3 regions of the Cupriavidus sp. 2TAF22 genome follow, and region 3 is predicted to be linked to each of the others. Evidence: riboswitches for the same ligand, from Rfam matches in the RefSeq annotation. Region 3 holds a riboswitch; each other region holds the start of a gene.
The links. A riboswitch is a leader RNA that binds a small molecule or an ion and turns the genes downstream of it on or off. The one in region 3 is predicted to bind glycine.

Region 1 (6,538 bases), on a different contig from region 3:
GGCGGCATCGGGGCCGATATGACGGGAAGCAAAGGCGTCGCGCGCCTCCAGTTCGGCCAGCGTGGGCCGGGCACCTTTGGCTGCGTTCATGGGCAGGGGGGCGTTCATGGCAAGAACCTCGTTGGGCGCAGGGCGGCGGGTGGTCAGCCGCGCCGCCGTGCATCAGTCTTCAGTCGCCGCTCCCGTGGCAGGCAAGCCTCGCGGGAGCGGCAGGGTGTCGCGTCAGGCGCCGACGTTGGCCTTGTAGGCGTCCACCGACATCAGGCCGTTGACGTCGTCGCTGTTGGCCGGCTTGAGCTTGAACAGCCACGCATCGAAGGCGTCGGCATTGACGCTTTCCGGCGCGGCGACGGCGGCTTCGTTGACGGCGATCACTTCGCCGGCCACCGGCGCGTAGATGTCGGAAGCGGCCTTGACCGATTCCACCACCGCCAGCGCGTCGCCTGCGCCGACCGACTTGCCCACTTCCGGCAGCTCCAGGAACACGATGTCGCCCAGCGCGTCCTGCGCGTGGTCGGTGATGCCGATGGTCAGCGTGCCGTCGGCTTCGACGCGCACCCATTCATGGGACTCGGTGTATTTCAGGTCGGCGGGGAAATTCATGGGATTCTCCAGATTCAATTTGTTTTTTCAGCGCCCGCCGGGCGGAGGCAATCCGTCGCCGGCGGGCGCGCTGTGACCGGTGCGAGCGTTCAGCTCACGAGTGCCTTGCCATTGCGCACAAACGGCAGTTTAACCACAGTCGCGGCGAGTTTGCGGTCGCGGATCTCGACCTGCACCTCGGCGCCGAGGGCAACGTCGCGCGGCAGGCGGGCAAATGCGATGGACAGGGACAGCGAAGGGCTGAAGGTGCCGCTGGTGATCTCGCCGTCGCCGGCAGTGGTGATCACCTTCTGGTGCGCCCGCAGCACGCCGCCTTTTTCACGCAGGATCAGGCCGACAAACTGCTGGGTCTGGCCGCCGGCGACGAGCGCCGCCTTGCCGGTGAAGTCGCGCTCGCTCTGCAGGTCCACGGTCCAGGCCAGGCCGGCGTTGAGCGGCGAGGTGTGGATATCCATGTCCTGGCCGTACAGGTTCATGCCGGCTTCCAGGCGCAGCGTGTCGCGCGCGCCGAGGCCGGCCGGGCGCACGCCGGCAGCGACCAGCTTCTCCCACAGGCCGGCCACGTTCGCGGCCGGCACCACCAGTTCGAAACCATCCTCGCCGGTGTAGCCGGTGCGCGCCACCATGACTTCGCCCAGGGCGGGATCCTGCACCACGATGGCGTTGAAGGGCTTGAGGGCTTCGCTGGGCTGGGTGGAGGGGAAGGCGCTCCACACCTTGGCGCGGGCGTTCGGGCCCTGCACGGCGACGATGGCCAGCGGCGCGGCGCCCGCGGGGGCGTTGTCGCCGCGGCGCGGGGTGATGGTGACGCCGCTGCCGGTGGCGGCGTTGCGCGCGGTGATCCATTCGATATCGCCGGTCGCGGTGCTGGCATTGACTACCAGGCGGAAGCGGTCCTCGGCGAAGAAGTAGACGATCAGGTCGTCGATGACGCCGCCGCTCTCGTCGAGCATGCAGGAATAAAGTGCCTTGCCCGGCGTCTGCAGCTTGTCCACATTGTTGGCCAGCAGGCCGCGCAGGAAGGCGCGCACATTGGCGCCGGCCAGGTCGACCACGCACATGTGGGAGACGTCGAACATGCCGGCGTCGGTGCGCACGGCATTGTGTTCTTCGATCTGGGAGCCGTAGTTGACCGGCATGTCCCAGCCGCCGAAGTCGACCATGCGGGCGCCGAGTGCGCGGTGGATGGCATTGAGGGGCGTGGCCTGGAGCGTCATGTAGTCCTCGGGGGAAGGCGGAAATCTCGGTTCGAAAACGAAAAAAGGGTCATCCGCCGCCAGACCCGGCGCGCCATGGCGCTGCCAGATCCGCCGCGGCGGATGACCCCTCTGTCCTCGATACCTGAGAGATTACAAGGCGGTCCGGTGGACCTGTGCCCTGCGCGCCCCTTCGGTGGGCACGCTCGCCGTCGCTTGCGCGCGTGGCGGGTGCCGCTCTCCAGAGTACGGCGTGCATCGTGTGCATATTGCAAGCCGATCCGACCAGTCCATGGTGCCTGAGAGTTTTCGGGTGATACCCCTTCGGCGGCGCAAGATCTGCGCGCTCTCCCGGCCGGATGGCGCGACTCTACAGGCAGCCCCGGTGGCTTGTCAACGCGTGGCGCGCGGCACGGCACCGGCACCCCGGGGCCGGCAACCCGGCGTGTTAACATCTGCGGCTGCTGTCGCTTGCGGGGACATCACCCCGGTGCCGCAGTCTTCACAGGCAGCCCTGGCCGCGTCGTCTTCGCCAGCCATTTCGCCATCCGCTTCCGCCACCACGCCAAACGCATGACCCACGGACTCAATCCCGCCCAATCCGAAGCCGTCCGCTATCTCGACGGCCCCTGCCTGGTGCTGGCCGGCGCCGGTTCGGGCAAGACGCGGGTGATCACGCAGAAGATCGCGCACCTGATCGAGGACAAGGGGTTCGAGCCCAAGCATATCGCCGCGGTGACCTTCACCAACAAGGCCGCCAAGGAGATGCAGGAGCGTATCGCCAAGCTGATGGAAGGCAAGACCACGCGCGAGGGCCGCCGCATTCCGCTCAAGCAGATGACGGTCAGCACCTTCCACTCGCTCGGCGTGCAGATCCTGCGCGCCGAGGCCGAGCACGTGGGGCTGAAGCCGCGCTTTTCCATCATGGACTCGGACGACTGCTTCGGCCTGGTGCAGGAGCAGCTCGCCACCACCGACAAGAAGCTGATCCGCAGCGTGCAGAGCACCATCTCGCTGTGGAAGAACGGCATGGTCGATCCAGAGACCGCCATCGCCACCGCCGAGAGCGCCGACGACCACCAGGCCGCGCTGGTCTACCGCAACTACGTGGCCACGCTCAACGCCTACCAGGCGGTGGATTTCGACGACCTGATCCGCCTGCCGGCCGAGCTGTTCGCGCGCGACGAAGCGGTGCGCATGAAGTGGCAGAACCGCCTGCGCTACTTCCTGGTCGATGAATACCAGGACACCAACGCCTGCCAGTACCAGCTGCTCAAGCTGCTGGCCGGCGGCTCGCACCTGCGCGCGCCGGCCTTCACCGCGGTGGGCGACGACGACCAGGCCATCTACGGCTGGCGCGGCGCCACGCTGGACAACCTGCGCCTGCTGCAGACCGACTTCCCCGATCTCAAGGTGGTCAAGCTGGAGCAGAACTACCGCTCCACCGTGCGCATCCTGGAGGCCGCCAACGCCGTCATCTCCAACAATCCGAAGCTGTTCGACAAGAAGCTGTGGAGCGAGCACGGCATGGGCGACCCCATCGCCATCAACCCGATGAACGACGAGGAGCACGAAGCCGAGTCGGTGGTGTTCCGGCTCTCGGCGCACAAGTTCGAGCGGCGCGCGCAGTTCCGTGACTACGCCATCCTCTACCGCGGCAACCACCAGGCGCGCCTGTTCGAGCAGATCCTGCGGCGCGAGCGCATTCCCTATGTGCTGTCGGGCGGCCAGAGCTTCTTCGACAAGGCCGAGATCAAGGACATCTGCGCCTACCTGCGCCTGATCGCCAATCCGGACGATGATCCCGCCTTCATCCGCGCCATCACCACGCCGCGCCGCGGCGTCGGCAACGCCACGCTGGAAGTGCTGGGCACCTTCGCCGGGCAGGCCAAGGTCTCGCTGTTCGAAGCGGCCATGATGGGCGGCATCGAAGGCAAGCTGCAGCCGCGCCAGCTCGAGCCGCTGCGCGTGTTCTGCGAAGCCATGGTGCGCCTGGCCGGCCGCGCCGCCAGCGATCCCGCCACCGAAGTGCTCGACGACATGATGGAAGGCATCCACTACGAGGCCTACCTGTACGACACGTTCGACGAGCGCCAGGCCCAGTCGCGCTGGACCAACACGCTCGAATTCCTCGACTGGCTCAAGCGCAAGGGCACCAAGCCCGAGGCCGCCGAGGGCGGCGAGGCCACCGGCTTCGACACCGCCGACGGCTTCGGCGACGAAGGCAAGAACCTGCTGGAGCTGACCCAGACCGTGGCGCTGATGAGCATGCTCGAAGGCCGCGAGGAAGATCCCGACGCGGTGCGCCTGTCCACGCTGCACGCCTCCAAGGGGCTGGAGTACCCGCACGTGTTCCTGGTCGGCGTGGAAGAGGGCATCCTGCCGCATTGCCGCGAGGACGAAGACCTCGGCGACGAGAAGATCGAGGAAGAGCGCCGCCTGATGTACGTCGGCATCACGCGCGCCCAGCGCAGCCTGCACATCAGCTGGTGCAAGAAGCGCAAGCGCGCGCGCGACACCTACTCCTGCGAACCTTCGCGCTTTATCGGCGAGATGAAGCTCGAGGAAGCGCCCGCGCCGGCGGACGCCACGCCCGCCATGAGCCCCAAGGACCGCCTGGCCGGCCTCAAGGCACTGCTCGGCACGCCGGGCAAGACCGCCGCGTCCTGAGCCGCACGCACGGCACGCGCGCCGGCTTTGTACAAAGTCGATACATTGGCCTACAAGCGGGACAAGATCGCAGCGGGCCGGCCTTCTAACATCACGATTGCCCGGACTGCCTTACTGGTCCGGGTGCCGCGCCGCTTCGTCCCTTCGGAGTGAGCGTGGCCGGGCGGCATGCCCGACTTCTTCCCTGTTTCGACGCCCCCGCGCTCGCGCGCCAGGGGGCGTTCTTTTCTGCCCCGCCGGCATCAGGCCCGCGCGATCCCCACCACGAATTCGCCTTCCAGCAACAGGGTCGCATCGCCCGACCGGTGGACCTGCACGATGCCGGGATGCGCGCCGGCGATCGGGTCCTGCCGCGTCGACACCGGCGAGGCGCCGCGCGCGCGGTAGGCCGGATGGCCCATGTGCACCAGCCGGCTGACCCGGTCGTCGAAGAACATCTGGGTGGTCAGGACGTGCTGTTCGCCAAGATGGATCTTCAGGTGGATATGCACCGCGCGCGGCGCGTACCAGCCTGGGTAGATGGTGAGGAACTGGGCGCTGCCGTCGGCCCTGGTGGTCTGCACGCCGCGCAGGAAACGCAGCTTGTTGTCGGGCACGACATGCATGCCGCCCGGCTCCGCCGGCGCCGCGGCGCCACCGTGCGGAGGACCATTGCCATCATGCGGCCCACCGGGCGGCTGGAGGCTGGCCTGGTCGTATCCGCTGTACTCGCCGCCGGCATCGCAATGCCAGATGCTGGCCACCGCGCCCGGTACCCGCGCGCAGTTGCGCGTGCTGTCCACCACGAGCAGGCGCAGCCGCATCGGAATCCCGGGCCGGTGGTCGCGGATATCGCTGCGCACCAGGGCCTGGTCTATATAGAAGGGGCCTTCCATCAGTTCGGGCGTCAGCAGGCAAAGCAGTGGCGGGGCGGCCGGGGCCGCGCCGGTCTCGCCGGCCAGCCCAAGCAGGCCGGTGCCTAGTACGCCGCCCAGAAAGCGGCGCCGGCCATCGTCAGGCATGAGTGCTTCATCGTGCATCTTTGGCTTCCTGTCGATAGGGTGCCGCAGCACCGGGTACGCCTGCCGGACCGGGCCCGGCAATGGCGCAGGGCATGGGCGCCGGGCCATGCGCGTGGCCTGGGAAGGCCCCCATTGGCGCTCCCGGCGGCGGCCCTGCCCAGCGTGGCGTGCCGGCCAGGGCACGCAGGCGACTGCGCTGGGCCGCGTCCAGGCTGTCTTCGAACGCAATCCTCCGGTCGCGCGCGATGCGCCGGTCGTGCTCCAGCGCATCGCGCAAGCGGTCTTCGCGCGCCGCCCGCTCGCGCAGCGGCGTCTCCGTGCCTGGCTCGTCCATCGGGTCCGTCGGGTCGGTCGGGTCCATCAGGTCCATGGGGTCCATCGGGCCGATCTCGCCGCCTTCGCGGATAAAGCGGGCGCGCAGCTCCAGCGCGTGCGCCCGGGCCTCGCGTTGCGCGGCGCGCGCGGCATGCCAAAGGGTAGTCTGGGCCGGCGTCAGCGCCAAGTCTTCGCGCAGCGAAGGCGGCACCGGCCGCTCGGGTGCGCCGGCCGGCAGTGCGTAGGCAGGCAGCGCCGTGGCGCAGGCGCCGCAAAGCAGGGCCAGCGCGACAAAGGCGCGCGGGCGGGGCAGCGGGCGGGGCAGCGATCCTTGTGTCTGATTCATGGCAGTTTCCAGAGTCGTCATGGGAAAGGAGCAACCCGGCGCGCTGGCCCCGGCCTCATGCCGCTGTCATCCAGCATAGCGTGCGCAGGCCCAAACAAGCGGCGGGTTGCCGACATGTCATCTTAAAAAGACGCGCCGGCATCTGCTTGAGCGCTTGGTCAGCATGGCGAAGCATTGGCGTACACGCTGGCCGCCGGGCCCGGCGTTTCGTATCGGAACTGATACAAAGCCGCCACACCGTGTCCATCAGGACGCCCCGCCGTGCTGGTAGAGTGTTCGCCTGGCGCAGGCAATGCGCCGCCTGCCTCGGCGCGCATCCCGCGTCGGCCGCCGTCCGGCGCGCCGCAAACCACGCAGCCAACGGCTGCCACCTGCCATACCGATATCCCGATGGACCTTTCTCCCGC
Region 2 (6,538 bases), on a different contig from region 3:
GGCCTGGGCAAGAACCCGGCCAACCACGTTCCCCTCACGCCCATCGATTACCTGGCGCGCGCCGCCGAAGTCTATGGCGAGCGCCTGGCCATCGTGCATGGCCCGCTGCGCCAGACCTGGCGCGAGACCTACGCTCGTGCGCGGCGCCTGGCCAGCGCGCTGGCGGGCCTCGGCATCGGCCGGGGCGATACGGTGGCGGTCCTGTTGCCCAACACGCCGGCCATGGTGGAAGCGCACTTCGGCGTGCCGATGGCGGGGGCGGTGCTCAATGCGCTGAACATCCGGCTCGACGCCGCCAACCTGGTTTTCATGCTGCGTCATGGCGAGGCCAAGGTGCTGCTGGCCGATACCGAGTTCGCCGAGCTCGCGCGCCAGATCGGCAACGAAATCCCCGGCCTGAAGGTGGTGGCGGTGGCAGATGCGCTGGGCCCGCAGGACGCGCCGCGCTTTGGCGAGACCGACTACGAAACCCTGCTGGCCTCGGGCGATCCCGACTACGCCTGGCAATGGCCCGCCGACGAGTGGGACGCCATCGCCCTGAACTATACCTCGGGCACCACCGGCGACCCCAAGGGCGTGGTCTACCACCATCGCGGCGCAGCCATCAATGCCGTGTCCAACATCCTCGAGTGGGACCTGCCCAAGCACGCGGTCTACCTGTGGACGTTGCCCATGTTCCACTGCAACGGGTGGTGCTTTGCCTGGACCATCGCCGCGCGCGCCGGCATCAATGTGTGCCTGCGCAAGTTCGAGCCCAAGCTGGTGTTCGACCTGATGCGCGACGAAGGCGTGACCCATTACTGTGCCGCGCCCATCGTCCACACCGCGCTGGTCAACGCGCCGCCGGCCTGGCGCGAAGGCCTGCGCGGCCCGGTGCGCGGCATGGTGGCCGGTGCGCCGCCGCCCGCGGCGGTGCTGGCGCAGATGGAAGAAATGGGTTTCGAGCTGACCCACGTCTACGGCCTGACCGAGACCTATGGCCCGGCCGCGGTGTGCGCGGAGCAGGACGACTGGGCCGCGCTGTCGCAGGAAGACCGCGCCACCCGCAAGGCCCGCCAGGGCGTGCGCTACCACTTGCAGGCCGGGGTGGCGGTGCTCGATCCGGATTCGATGCAGCCAGTGGCCGCCGACGGCGAGGAGATCGGCGAGATCATGTTCCGCGGCAATATCTGCATGAAGGGCTATCTCAAGAACGAGAAGGCCACGCGCGAAGCCTTCGCCGGCGGATGGTTCCACACCGGCGACCTGGGCGTGCGCACGGCGGACGGCTACGTCAAGATCAAGGACCGCAGCAAGGACATCATCATCTCCGGCGGCGAGAACATCTCCAGCGTCGAGGTGGAAGACGCGCTCTACCGCCATGCGGCCGTGCTGGCCGCGGCGGTGGTGGCGCAGCCGGATGCCAAGTGGGGCGAAACGCCCTGCGCCTTCGTCGAGCTGAAAGACGGCGCCAGCGCCACGGCCGAGGAACTGATCGCGCATTGCCGCACCTTGCTGGCTGGCTTCAAGGTGCCCAAGGCCGTGTATTTCGGGCCCTTGCCCAAGACTTCGACGGGCAAGATCCAGAAGTTCGAGCTGCGCCGCAAGGTCAAGTCGGACACGGCCATCGACGTCTAGCCACGCGCGGTGGCGCCGGCCGGCGCCACCGGGGCCGGGGGCTAGTGGACGGCCCGCTGCGCGGACGCCAGCGTCGCCGGCCGCGTCGTGCCACCGGCGGGCAGCGCGCCCGTAAAGGCGAAATCCACCTCCGGCACGCGGCCGCTGACGATGTCCGCGATCGCACGGCCCGAGCCGCAGCCGTGCGTCCAGCCAAGCGTGCCGTGGCCGGTGTTCAGGTAGAGCCCGCCGATGGCGCTGGCGCCGATATAAGGTACGTTGCCCGGCGTGGCAGGGCGCAGCCCGGTCCAGAATTTCGCCAGCTCCGGTCGGCTCATGCCCGGGAACACTTCCAGCGTGCGCCGCACGATGGCCTCGCAGCGCACCGGGTTCAGATCCATCGCATAGCCGTTGAGTTCGGCTGTGCCGGCCACGCGCAGGCGGTCGCCAAAGCGCGAGAACACCAGCTTGTACTCGTCGTCGGTCAGGCTCACGCTGGGCGCGCGCTCGCTGTCGAGCACCGGCAGCGTCACCGAATAGCCCTTGGCCGGATAGATGTCGAGCTTGACCCCGAGCGGGCGCGCCAGCATCGGGCTGAAGCTGCCCAGCGCCAGCACGTAGGCGTCCGCGCTCTCGATCTGGTAGCCGCCAGTCTCGTCGGCAATCTCCACCCCGTGCATGCTGCCGCCCTCGGCATGCAGGCGCTGCACCCGCACGCCATAGCGAAAGCGCACGCCCAGCGCTTCGCAGCGCGCGGCCAGCGCGGTGGTGAAGCGGTGCACATCGCCCGATTCATCCTCGCTGGTATAGGTGGCGCCCGCCAGACGCGGCGCGATATTCGCCAGCGCCGGCTCCAGCCGCACCACTTCGTCCGGCCCGATCACGCGGCGCTCGCAGCCCAGCTCGCGCATGATGCGCGCCGGCTCGACGGCCGCGTCGAATTCCTTCTGGCTGGTATAGAAATGCAGGATGCCGCGCGTGAGGTGGTCGTACTCGATGCCGGTCTCGGCGCGCAGCGCCTGCAGGCTGGCGCGGCTATAGGTGCCCAGGTTGAGCAGCTGGATCATGTTGTGGGTGGAGCGACTGGCCGTGCACTCGCGCAGGAACTTGAGTCCCCACGACCACTGCGCCGGATCTGCGCGCAGGCGGAACAGCAGCGGAGCATCCTCGCGCCCGAGCCAGCGCAGCATCTTCAGCGGCGCGGCCGGGTTGGCCCAAGGCTCGGCATGGCTGACCGAGATCTGCCCGCCGTTGCCAAAACTGGTTTCCCGGGCCGCGCCCGCATTGCGCTCCAGCACCACGACCTCGTGCCCGGCACGGGCCAGGTACCACGCAGACGCAACGCCGATCACGCCGGCTCCCATCACGATGACTTTCATTTCTCAGGCTCCGGATAGCAAAAAGGGGCAGGCAAGCCATCTGGCCTGCCTGCCCCCACTGTCCTTTTGCCTGAGAGATTCGCCGCACCCACCACGGGTACCGGCTTGCCCCTTCGGCGGCCGCGTGCCGCTTACCTGGTCGGTGTGCGGTCCGGCGCTCTCCAGTTTGTTCGGTTTCCAGTCTTTTGCACCTGAGCGTTTCAGGGGTACGCCTTCGGTAGAGACACCCACCTGATACGGCGGAGGTGTCTCGTTCTCCTGGAAGCCGCAACATAGCACGCGTTGCAGAGAGACTGCAAGGGCAGTATGGCGGCCCGGCGGCGCCCCGCCGCCGGGCCGCGCGCTGTAGCAAGGTTCTGTAGCAGTCTGGCCGGCCAATTTTTGGAGCCGGCGAGCTCGGGAGCAGGGCACGAGTAGCGCAGGCTTTTACAGGTGGCGGACCAATATGGCAATAGGGTTCAAGGTGCAGTGCCTGGTATCCGCGGCGTGGCACCGTTGAGTGCATCATGCAATTGCTGCTTCAGTGCTTTGCAGCGGTCGGCTACCTCTTCCGACTGCTTGCCAAGCCCGATACTGATGGCCTGGCGTTCCAGCATATCCTTCAGTTGACCAGTCAGATTTGCCGCGATGTTGTCCAGAGCCGTGTTTCCGAACCTCTCGATGGCATTGCTGGTGCCTAGCGCCGATGCTTCGGCGTGCTGTCTGAATGCAGCGCGAAGCGAGCGGCGCAGGTCCGTAACGTAGCGCCGTTTGGCATCCTCGATTTTCTCTTCCCGAAAATGCAGATAGAGGTCGAGGATGGTTGCTAGCAACGGGCTGAATGCCGCTAGTCTTCCCGATGCTCTTGTGATGAGGCCAGCTCGACGGAGAGCCTCCGTCCTGACCAGCCTTATCCCGGTGGACCCGGCAATTTCGTAGAGGAGATTGCCGAGTGCCTTTGTGCTTATCGAAGCGGCTTCCAGTCCGCCTGCTATTGGCCCGGTTGCGCTATTGACAAGCCGCGTCAGACGCAATGCCGGGCTAGCTGGGATGCGGATGGCATCCAGTGAGCCGGGTGTGCCTGGCGCGAAGCTGCCGCCGGACCACGGCATGTGGAGCGCCTGCGTTGTGCGATTCTCGAGTTGCTTCCCCGCGCCGCCAAGGATTTCGTGCAGCTGTCGCTCCATTTCGCACCAAAGCTTGCTCAAGTCCTCCTTCATCTGGTCAAGCGTGGAGGTGAAGAACGCCTGCACCTCCGGAGCCTCGGCGGTGCCGTCCAGACGTTCCATTGCTTTCGCGGCACGCCCCAGTACTGTTGAATAGACTTGCCGATGCCATAGGCGCGCGAGCGAATGCAGGTGTTCCCTTGCCTGTTCAAGCTCGGCGATTTCCTTCTGGACGCAGGCTATGCGTGCTTGCAGGCAGGGCTCGTCGCCGGATTGCATGACATCCCGCATAACGCCTTCCACAGCGCTGATGGCTGCAATCGCCCGGCTCGCCTGACCGGTCTGGTTTCCCCAGGCGGAAAGGCTGGTCACCAGCGCCGACAATCTGCTTTGCCGCAGCAGTCGCTCGCGGAAGCCGGCCGAGGCCTGCCTGGCATGGAAGTACTTTGCCACCGAGCAGTGGAGCACGGGAATGCCGATGCGTCTACCCAATACCGCCTCAATCCGCTGTTGCATGCCGGCGCCTCCATTGCGGTCCCGGTCTATTTTGTTGACCACCAGGCAGCATGGTCTGCCGAGACAGAGGTTGTCTTGGTCTAGCAGCCTTCTCAATATGCCTGCCTGGGCCCGATAGGGAAGTTCGGGTGTAACGACGAGCAATATCATGTCGGCCTCCATGGCCGCACTGAGTGCTGCCCCGCCCACGAGTTCACTGGGGGAAAGATAAAGGCCTGGCGTATCCACAAATACCATCCCGTGCCAGTCATGCTCGCCTACCGCCGCAGTTGGCTCATCCGTTCCGAGGTGCGCTTCGTCGTTCCCTGACACCGCCCGGATGAGGCTGGTTTTGCCAACTCCCGCCTCGCCGAGTAGCGCGATTCTCCATGGGGCCTCAGCCTTTAACGTTTCCTGCCAGTATTGCAGGGTCGCGCGCAACGATTCCGAAGATGAAGTTGGCCAATGCGAAATGATTGAGGCCGCGTCGCGGATGAGGTGGCGGACGGCGTCGCGAGTGTCTTGAAATCCAGGCGTCACAACAGCACTCCAGTGTGAATTGAGATGCCAAGCAATTGCTCCGCCAGCTGAATGGAAGTCGACCCAGCCCCGATTGCTTGTTCCCACTGCATTTCGCTAAGCAAGACGGTCGCCGCCTCCCGGCCCGGGGCTATCGCCACTGACGCAATCGCCGAGCCGCAGTTGTCTATCCCGAGTGCCTGGCGCACTTGTCGTTCGAGCGGGGCGAGCCGGTCAACCAGCAGAAGCCTTTCACCGCCCAGCCACTCGGATAGCTGCTTCAGCTTGCTGCCGTCAGACTCACCGGGAAGCTTGAATGCGTGGTCGAGGCTGCGGGAAAATGCCACACTTGCAATCGCCAAAACGCCGGGTCGCCGCGCAACGGTGACAATATCAATGTGTTCGCGGTGCAAGTCCTGGGCAACGAGCTCGAAAGCGTGACTCAACAGGCAGCCATCAATTTTCGATGCGATGCGCTCGAGTCGCTTCGTCTCCGCGTCGAGGGAACTGCGGACGCATGCGAGGTGCTCTGAGATAGAAGCGGCCAGTTGTCCTTGCGCGCCTCCATCGTATCTACTCCCCGATAAAGCGTGTAGCCATTGATGCATCCGCCGGTGGTGTTGCCCCAGGACATCCCGCAGATCTTTCTCAAGGGAGGCGCGCCGCTGCTCCAGCACCAGATTCGCTTCGCCGATCCACCGGCTGGTGACCCGGCATACCCCTTTGTCGACGCCGAGTCCTACCGCCATGGAGAGAATCGTCGTGGCGGCAATCGTCCAGAGCGTGTCATCCACGACCGCGGAGATTAGCCATCCCGCGACGATGGCCGCTGCTGTGGATGAGATGCTTCGGAACAGAAGACGTGCGTGACGGTGCGACTTGACACGATGCCTGGCAAGCTCGAGTTGAGATACGTCAATTGAATCGTTATCGAACTGCCGTGCCCCGATGTCTGAAGCAGGAGGAAAGCTGGCCATATCGTTCGTTGTCGCCTCATTTGCCTGTAGCGCCAGGGGAAGCCATCCGGCGGCGTCGGTAAGCCCGTGCTCATCGAGCATGCCTCGCCAACCACGGCTAATAGCGTCTGCTGGAGAGGGCTCCGACAGCGCGTCGTCTATGAGACTGGCTATTGAATCCGCCGCAGCTTCAAAGCGGGATTGAAGCAAGTCAAGACTCCGGGCAAGCAGCCGGGCCGCCGTTGACCTCTGCAGTTCAAGGGAGTTTACGGCCGTCATCGCGGCATCGCGAAGTTGCCGGACGGAATCAGAGGCCTCGTCGATACACCCTCGGGTCAACTGAACATACATGTGGAGAAGGCTGGCCGGGGCCTGGAGGCGAGCCGATGCGACGCCTGAGGTCAGCAGGCGCAGAACGGCGGACTCTGCGGCCATCACATTACTTGAC
Region 3 (6,538 bases):
GCGAGATGGGCTCGGACATCATCTCGGTGCGCCAGCTTCGCAAGCTCGGCATCCAGGGGGTGCTGGACCGCATCCCGAAGGGCGTACGCTATTACCTGACCATCGACATCGACGGGTTCGACGTCTCCATCGCGCCTGGCACAGGTACCCCGAGCCATGGCGGGCTGACTTACTACGAGGGTCTGGAATTGTTCGCTGGCCTGGCCGAGCAGGGCGACGTGGTGGGGATCGACCTGGTAGAAGTCGCTCCCGACTATGACCATACGGGATCCACCGCCATCCTTGCCGCGCAGCTTTTGCTCAACACGATCGGCCGGGTGATGCACCAGCGCAAGCTCAAGCGCGCCGCTGCGCGCTGAGCGCTGAACGCAAAAGGGGCCGCGTCGTCATCAGGCATGCCGTCGTCTTTACATGGCCATGCAGCGCGCCATTCAGCGGCGTCGCGCGACCTGGCAAAAAAGGGGAGCCGCAATGTTTCGTCAATCTCGTTTCTGGGCAGGCCTGGCCGCCGGCGTGCTGGCGTGCCCGTTGCCGTCCTTCGTCATGGCTGCGGAGCAGCAGGTCGTCAAGGTCGGCCTGACGGGGCCACTGTCCGGCCCGCAGGCCGCCATTGGCAAGGACAATGAAAACGGCCTGCGCATGGCCATCGATCAACTGAATGCGCAAGGCCTTGTCGTCAACGGCAAAGCCGTGCGTTTTAGCCTGGTCTCCGAGGACGACGCCGCAGATCCGCGCACCGGCATGTCGGTTGCCCAGCGCCTGGTGGACGGGGACGTGAAGGTGGTGTTCGGGCCGTTCAACTCGGGCGTCGCCATCCCGATCTCCCGCCTGCTGGACCAGGCCGGGGTAGTGATGGCAACGGTGGCTTCGAACCCGGCAGTCACCCAGTCCGGGTACACCTATGTCTTCCGGATCTCGGCCAATGACAGCCAGCTTGGCAAGCGCATGGGCGAGTTTGCTTCGGTCAAACTGCGCGCCAGGCGTTTCGCGGTCATCGACGACCGGACCGCCTACGGCCAGGGTGTGGCGGACGAGTTCGTCAAGGCAGCCAGGGCGCAAGGCATCGAGATCGTCGCCCGCGAATACACCTCGGACAAGGCCGTAGACTTCGTCCCGATTCTGACCCGAATACGCGGCATGAAGGTGGACGGCATCTTCTATGGTGGCTACTACTCGCAGGCCGGACCCCTGCGCAGCCAGATGAAGCGGCTCGCCATGGCCGACGCCTATCTGCTCGGTGGCGATGCGATGTGCAATATCGAACTGGCCAGGCTGGGGGGCGATGCCGTGGACGAGCATGTGTACTGCCCGCAGGGCGGTCCCGTGCTCGAGAACACCGGCCCGGGGCGCCAGTTCAAGAGCGACTACAGGAAGCGCTACAACACCGATCCGCTCACTTACAGCGCGTCTATCTATGACGGCCTCAGGTTGGTAGCCCAGGCGATGAAGACAGCCAACTCGGTCGAGTCGGCGCAGTACCGGGCAGCGCTGGCGGGTATCGATATGGAGGGCGTGGCCGGCCGATACCGCTTCGACCCCAACCGCGACCTGCGGGATTCGCCGATCACCATCTACACCTACCGCAACAGCGCCCTGGTGCCATTGCCGCAGGACAGGTAGCGCCAGTTCGCTGGCATGCCTCGTCGGCGGGCGCGACATAGCCGTGGCATCGGGATTTCGTTTTCTTGTCGATGGATCGGCGATCCGCTGTATCGCTGCGCCTTCTTACCCTGCATAAGGAGTTCAACACCCCTTATTACCCACAGAGCAGATCCACAAGACACACAACAAGACACACCACAAGACTGGTCGCCGGTTGCATGCGGCAAAAGCCCATGCCTGGATAGACGTAGCGCGACCAGGACAAAATAATCCGGAGACAGAGTATGAGTAACACGAAATCCTTGCGCGGCGCGGAGGTGCTACCAGGTGGCAATCGCCCGGGATACCCGGCGAGCCAGGCCCGCAGCAGCGCCGTGGATGCCGACACCAGGCAGGTACTGCGCCGCGCTACCGCGGCAGGCTTTATCGGCACCTTTATCGAGTGGTTCGACTACGCCGCCTACGGCTTTCTTGCAACCGTCATTGCGGTAGTGTTCTTTCCCAAGAGCGACCCGACCACCAGCCTGATGGCTACCTATGCCGTATTCGCGCTGTCCTTCGTCGTGCGTCCGATCGGAGGGGTGATCTGGGGGCATTTCGGCGACAAGTTCGGCCGGCGCAATACGCTGTCGCTGTCGATCATGATCATGTCCTGCTCGACCTTCCTGATCGCCTTCCTGCCGACTTACGGGCAGGTGGGCTTGTGGGCGCCGGTACTGCTGCTTGTCATCCGGCTGGTCCAGGGCTTCTCGGCTTCAGGCGAATACGCCGGCGCCTCGGCCTTTCTTGCCGAATATGCACCGAACCGCAAGCGCGGGCTCTACACCAGTGTCATCCCTGCCGCGGAAGCCGCCGGCCTGCTGTTCGCGTCGCTGTTCGTCGCCGGGCTGCATACGGTGCTGACCTCCGGACAGTTGCTCGAATGGGGCTGGCGCGTGCCGTTCCTGCTGGCCGCCCCTTTTGGGCTGGTTGGCCGTTACATCCGGCTTCAACTAGAAGATACGCCGAAGTTCGTCGCGATGGAGCACGCCAATCACGCACCGCAGGCGCCGCTGCGCGAGTTGCTCACCTCGCATCGCCGTACCATGCTGGTCGGCTTCGGCGTGACCTGCCTGAACGCCGTCGGCTTTTACTTGTTGCTCAGCTATATGCCTGTGTACCTGTCAAAGGAACTCGGCATGAGCGACTCGGTGTCCTTCCTGGTCTCTACCGTATCGCTGGCCAGCTATGTCGTGATGATTTTCGTGATGGGCCTGCTTTCCGACCGGTTCGGGCGGAAGACGATGCTGGTTTCCGCCTGCATCCTGTTCGCGCTCTTCACGGTGCCGCTGTTCCATTCGCTGTCGAGCGCCAGCATCGTCGGCATCTTGCTGATTCAGGTGGCACTGGGCGCCTTCCTCACCATCAACGACGGCACGCTGCCGTGCTTCCTGTCGGAGAGTTTTCCGACCCGCGTGCGATATAGCGGCTTTGCACTGTGCTTTAACAGCGCGAACGCCTTGTTCGGCGGCACCGCCCCCCTGGTCGCGACCTGGCTGATCAGCGCCACGGGCAATAAGCTTGCACCAGCCTGGTACCTGGTCGGGGCTGCGGTGGTGTCGCTGATTGCCATCCTGGCCAGCCGTACGCCTTCGGGCGGTGCGTTACCGGACTAAGCAAGCAAGGGGCGCAGCTTGACGCATCGGCTGTGATCCCGGGCAGCCCGGCCGCAAATCGGCCGCTAAGCGGCCACTAAGCGGCTGCAAGACGACGCAGGAGAGACCGGGGATGGTACGTGCCATCCCCGGCGCCGACGGAGCAACCACCCCGGAAACTCTCAGGCAAAAGGACTGTGGCGTCGATTCAAGAATCTGGAGAGTGGCATTGCAAGGAATGCCCACCGAAGGGGACGGCACCGGTCACCGGCCGCTGCCAAAGCTCTCAGGTACCGGGACAGATGGGGTAGGAAGCCGAGGATTCGGCCATCGCTTTGCCTGACAGAGGACCCTGCCATGTCTCAAATCATAGTCATAGGCGCCGGCATTACCGGCGTCACCACCGCCTACACGCTATCGAAACTCGGATACGAGGTGACTGTCGTCGACCGCCATCTTTATCCCGCCATGGAGACGTCGTTCGCCAATGGCGGCCAGCTCTCCGCGTGTAACGCGGAAGTCTGGAACAGCGCGGGAACGATACTAAAAGGGCTGAAATGGATGCTGAAACGCAACGCGCCGCTGCTGGTGAACCCGAAGCCGTCGTGGCACAAATACTCGTGGATGGGGGAGTTTGTGTCGAACATCGCGCGTTATCGGGAGAACACCATCGAAACGACGAAGTTGGCGATTGCCGCCCGCCAGCATCTCTTTGCCATGGCCGAGCAGGAGAATATCCAGTTCGATCTGGAGCGCCGCGGCATCCTGCACTTCTATCATGACAAAGCGGCTTTCGAGGCCGCGGGCAGGACGAACGCGCTACTCGTGGCAGGCGGACTGGAGCGCTTTGCGGTGTCGCCGCAGGAGATCCGGGCGATCGAGCCGACGTTGCAAGGCCAATACTTTGGCGGGTACTTCACGCCATCCGATTCAACCGGGGATATCCATAAGTTCACGCGCGGCCTGGCGCTCGCTTGCGAGCGCCGCGGCGTGCGCTTCCTGCAGGGCTGGGACGTGCGAAGCATCGACCTATCCGCCAGCGGCGTGCGTATCGGCCTGCAGGCGGTGGACGGTGTGGCGTCGCCATCGGTCCACGCCGGTGCCGCGTACGAGATCGCCGGCGATGCGCTGGTGGTTTGTGCCGGTGTGGGCAGCCGGCATATTGCCGGCATGCTGGGCGACAGGATCAATGTCTATCCGGTCAAGGGATACTCCATTACCGTGCACCTGGACGATGCCGACAGCGTGGCGAACGGGCCGTGGGTCAGCCTGCTCGACGAAAGCGCAAAGATCGTGACGAGCAGACTTGGCAAGGACAGGTTCCGCGTGGCAGGTACCGCCGAATTCAATGGACAAAACCGAGACATCCGAGCCGACCGCATCGAGCCGCTCGTGTCATGGACGCGTCGCAACTTCCGAATCAATACCTCCCGCGTAGTCCCCTGGGCGGGGCTTCGCCCGATGATGCCGGACATGATGCCGCGCGTGTCAAAAGGCAGGGCGCCACGGGTGTTCTACAACACCGGCCATGGCCATCTTGGATGGACGTTGTCTGCTGCAACAGCGGCAACGATCGGCACGACCATCGCCGAGAGCTATCCCGTTGGGTAGGAGGCAGTCGGACAGCAAGGCAAGTCAGGTATCTCGCTCCGGGCAGGAGCGAGCTTCGCATGTCGGCGCCGGGGGCTCCTTTACTGCGCCTACGTCGACTGGCGGCCCCGTGCTGGGGAGCCGCGCTACTGGGCTGGGATGGTGATCAACGGCTGCGACTCCTTACTGCCGGTATCCGCCAGCGTGAAGAACAACATGATGGCCGCAAGGGCGCGTTTCGTTGTCAGGTCGCCTTGCTCAACCCAGAACCAGTAGCCACGGTACCGTACCGCAGCATATGGCTCGGCGGGCCTTTCCTTGCCACTGTGAATCCTTAGGGCGCCTTGTTGCCTCTCAGTTGTGCCCGGCGCAACCGCAGGCAGCGCACTGTGGTCTCTGATGTGTTCCTCCGGAACGTCCAGGTAGCTGGAAAAGGCGCTCATGATTTGCAGCATCGAGCGGCTGTTCACCGCAAGTTCGTCGTCCGCGCCGCGGGCTGGGGAATACCGGAGGATGAACTCCTGCCTGGTCAGTGGCATTCTGAGCAGGCGGCGGATCTCGGTCATTTTTTCCTCGATGTCGGGAGTCACGCCGTCACGCCGGAAAAGCACGACGGCGGTTGAACCTTTGCTCTTGCTATCCTCAACACGCATCCCGAACGCGCCGGCGCCCTGCACGTCGCGCAGCAATGCGATGGCTCGCAGAAACGCGGGATCCGCCTCGCGCATCGCCCCTGCAACCGTCGAACGATTGCGCACGCCATTGAGCGACTCCACGGTCATGCTCAGCAGGAAATCTGCGGCATAGCCGCTCTGAAGCATGAAGAAGATGTTTCTGGGCTCGATCGGCACCATCAGCCCCTGCACAAACCGTTGCCCGGTCGCTGGCGTGTAGGTAATGGTAGGCCGGTCCGTATATACCCCTTGTACCCCGGCGGAAACGAAATTGCCCTGTACGGTGTTGGCCGAGGAGACAGTGCTGTTCATAGACACACCAGTCTGCAACGAGTAACCACTGACAACCGACGCCACGTCTACAAAGACCGGCAGGTCCATGTAGCGAAGCTTGACGATGTTCAGCAGCGTTTGCTGCTTCCAGGAGTCCGCGATCGCCGCGCTGTAGTCGAAGCGGTCCGCAACGATGGTCGTGGGGCCGATAGACCCACAGCCAGCGAGCAGCGCGAACACCCCGAGCCACAGGCGGGGCCTGCGATTCGCCAGCCTTGCAAGGCGCAGCGTGCCAAGCATACTTCCGTGGTTTGAGGGTTCCATGGTCTTTGGTTCTTTTTGGTGGACCTCTTGTCTGATCGCCTGACCCGCGCATGCGAGGCCATCCCGGGTGATGCGATGCGATGTGATGCAATTAGCACTAATCGTGTGACCAAACTCCTGACGACCTGCCTCTAGAACACTATACGAATGCGACCGGGGACAAGTTGGTGCAAGTTGATGGCCAGCACCGGATTCGCACGCGGCATCGTTAGCACCGGCCATCTCTGGCGGCAATGCTCTGCTTCTCCCATGTGGTTCTCTCTTCTCTCTGAAGGGAAGGTGCCGTGCGATCAGCGGATGGGAATCACGGGGGCGGTAATAGTCCGTTCCTCGGTCATGAGAACTGCGGCGTGCATGCGGTGCAATTCAAACGGGATGCCTTGCGCTCTGAGTGCGTGGGCCATCGAGACTAAAGGTGTTACGCCAATACCACCGGCCACG

Region 1: it holds a riboswitch for glycine, as region 3 does, so the genes downstream of both, gcvT (glycine cleavage system aminomethyltransferase GcvT) here and AB4Z48_RS34450 (D-amino acid dehydrogenase) in region 3, are expected to answer to the same signal.
Region 2: it holds a riboswitch for glycine, as region 3 does, so the genes downstream of both, AB4Z48_RS25370 (D-amino acid dehydrogenase) here and AB4Z48_RS34450 (D-amino acid dehydrogenase) in region 3, are expected to answer to the same signal.

Annotation. Positions count from the first base shown of each region.
Region 1 covers NZ_JBFRFX010000003.1:232,045-238,582, forward strand. The annotation lists gene gcvP (aminomethyl-transferring glycine dehydrogenase) at 1-108, opposite strand, end outside; gene gcvH (glycine cleavage system protein GcvH) at 223-603, opposite strand; gene gcvT (glycine cleavage system aminomethyltransferase GcvT) at 693-1,820, opposite strand; glycine riboswitch at 1,922-2,054, opposite strand; glycine riboswitch at 2,076-2,163, opposite strand; gene AB4Z48_RS05700 (UvrD-helicase domain-containing protein) at 2,373-4,469, shown strand; gene AB4Z48_RS05705 (protocatechuate 3,4-dioxygenase) at 4,712-5,488, opposite strand; gene AB4Z48_RS05710 (hypothetical protein) at 5,478-6,131, opposite strand; gene AB4Z48_RS05715 (response regulator) at 6,522-6,538, shown strand, end outside.
Region 2 covers NZ_JBFRFX010000023.1:63,558-70,095, forward strand. The annotation lists gene AB4Z48_RS25365 (acyl-CoA synthetase) at 1-1,617, shown strand, start outside; gene AB4Z48_RS25370 (D-amino acid dehydrogenase) at 1,659-2,975, opposite strand; glycine riboswitch at 3,024-3,150, opposite strand; gene AB4Z48_RS25375 (GTPase domain-containing protein) at 3,434-5,155, opposite strand; gene AB4Z48_RS25380 (hypothetical protein) at 5,152-6,538, opposite strand, start outside.
Region 3 covers NZ_JBFRFX010000047.1:6,026-12,563, forward strand. The annotation lists gene speB (agmatinase) at 1-359, shown strand, start outside; gene AB4Z48_RS34440 (branched-chain amino acid ABC transporter substrate-binding protein) at 472-1,620, shown strand; gene AB4Z48_RS34445 (MFS transporter) at 1,887-3,257, shown strand; glycine riboswitch at 3,345-3,444, shown strand; gene AB4Z48_RS34450 (D-amino acid dehydrogenase) at 3,594-4,847, shown strand; gene AB4Z48_RS34455 (hypothetical protein) at 4,973-6,097, opposite strand; gene AB4Z48_RS34460 (hypothetical protein) at 6,388-6,538, opposite strand, start outside.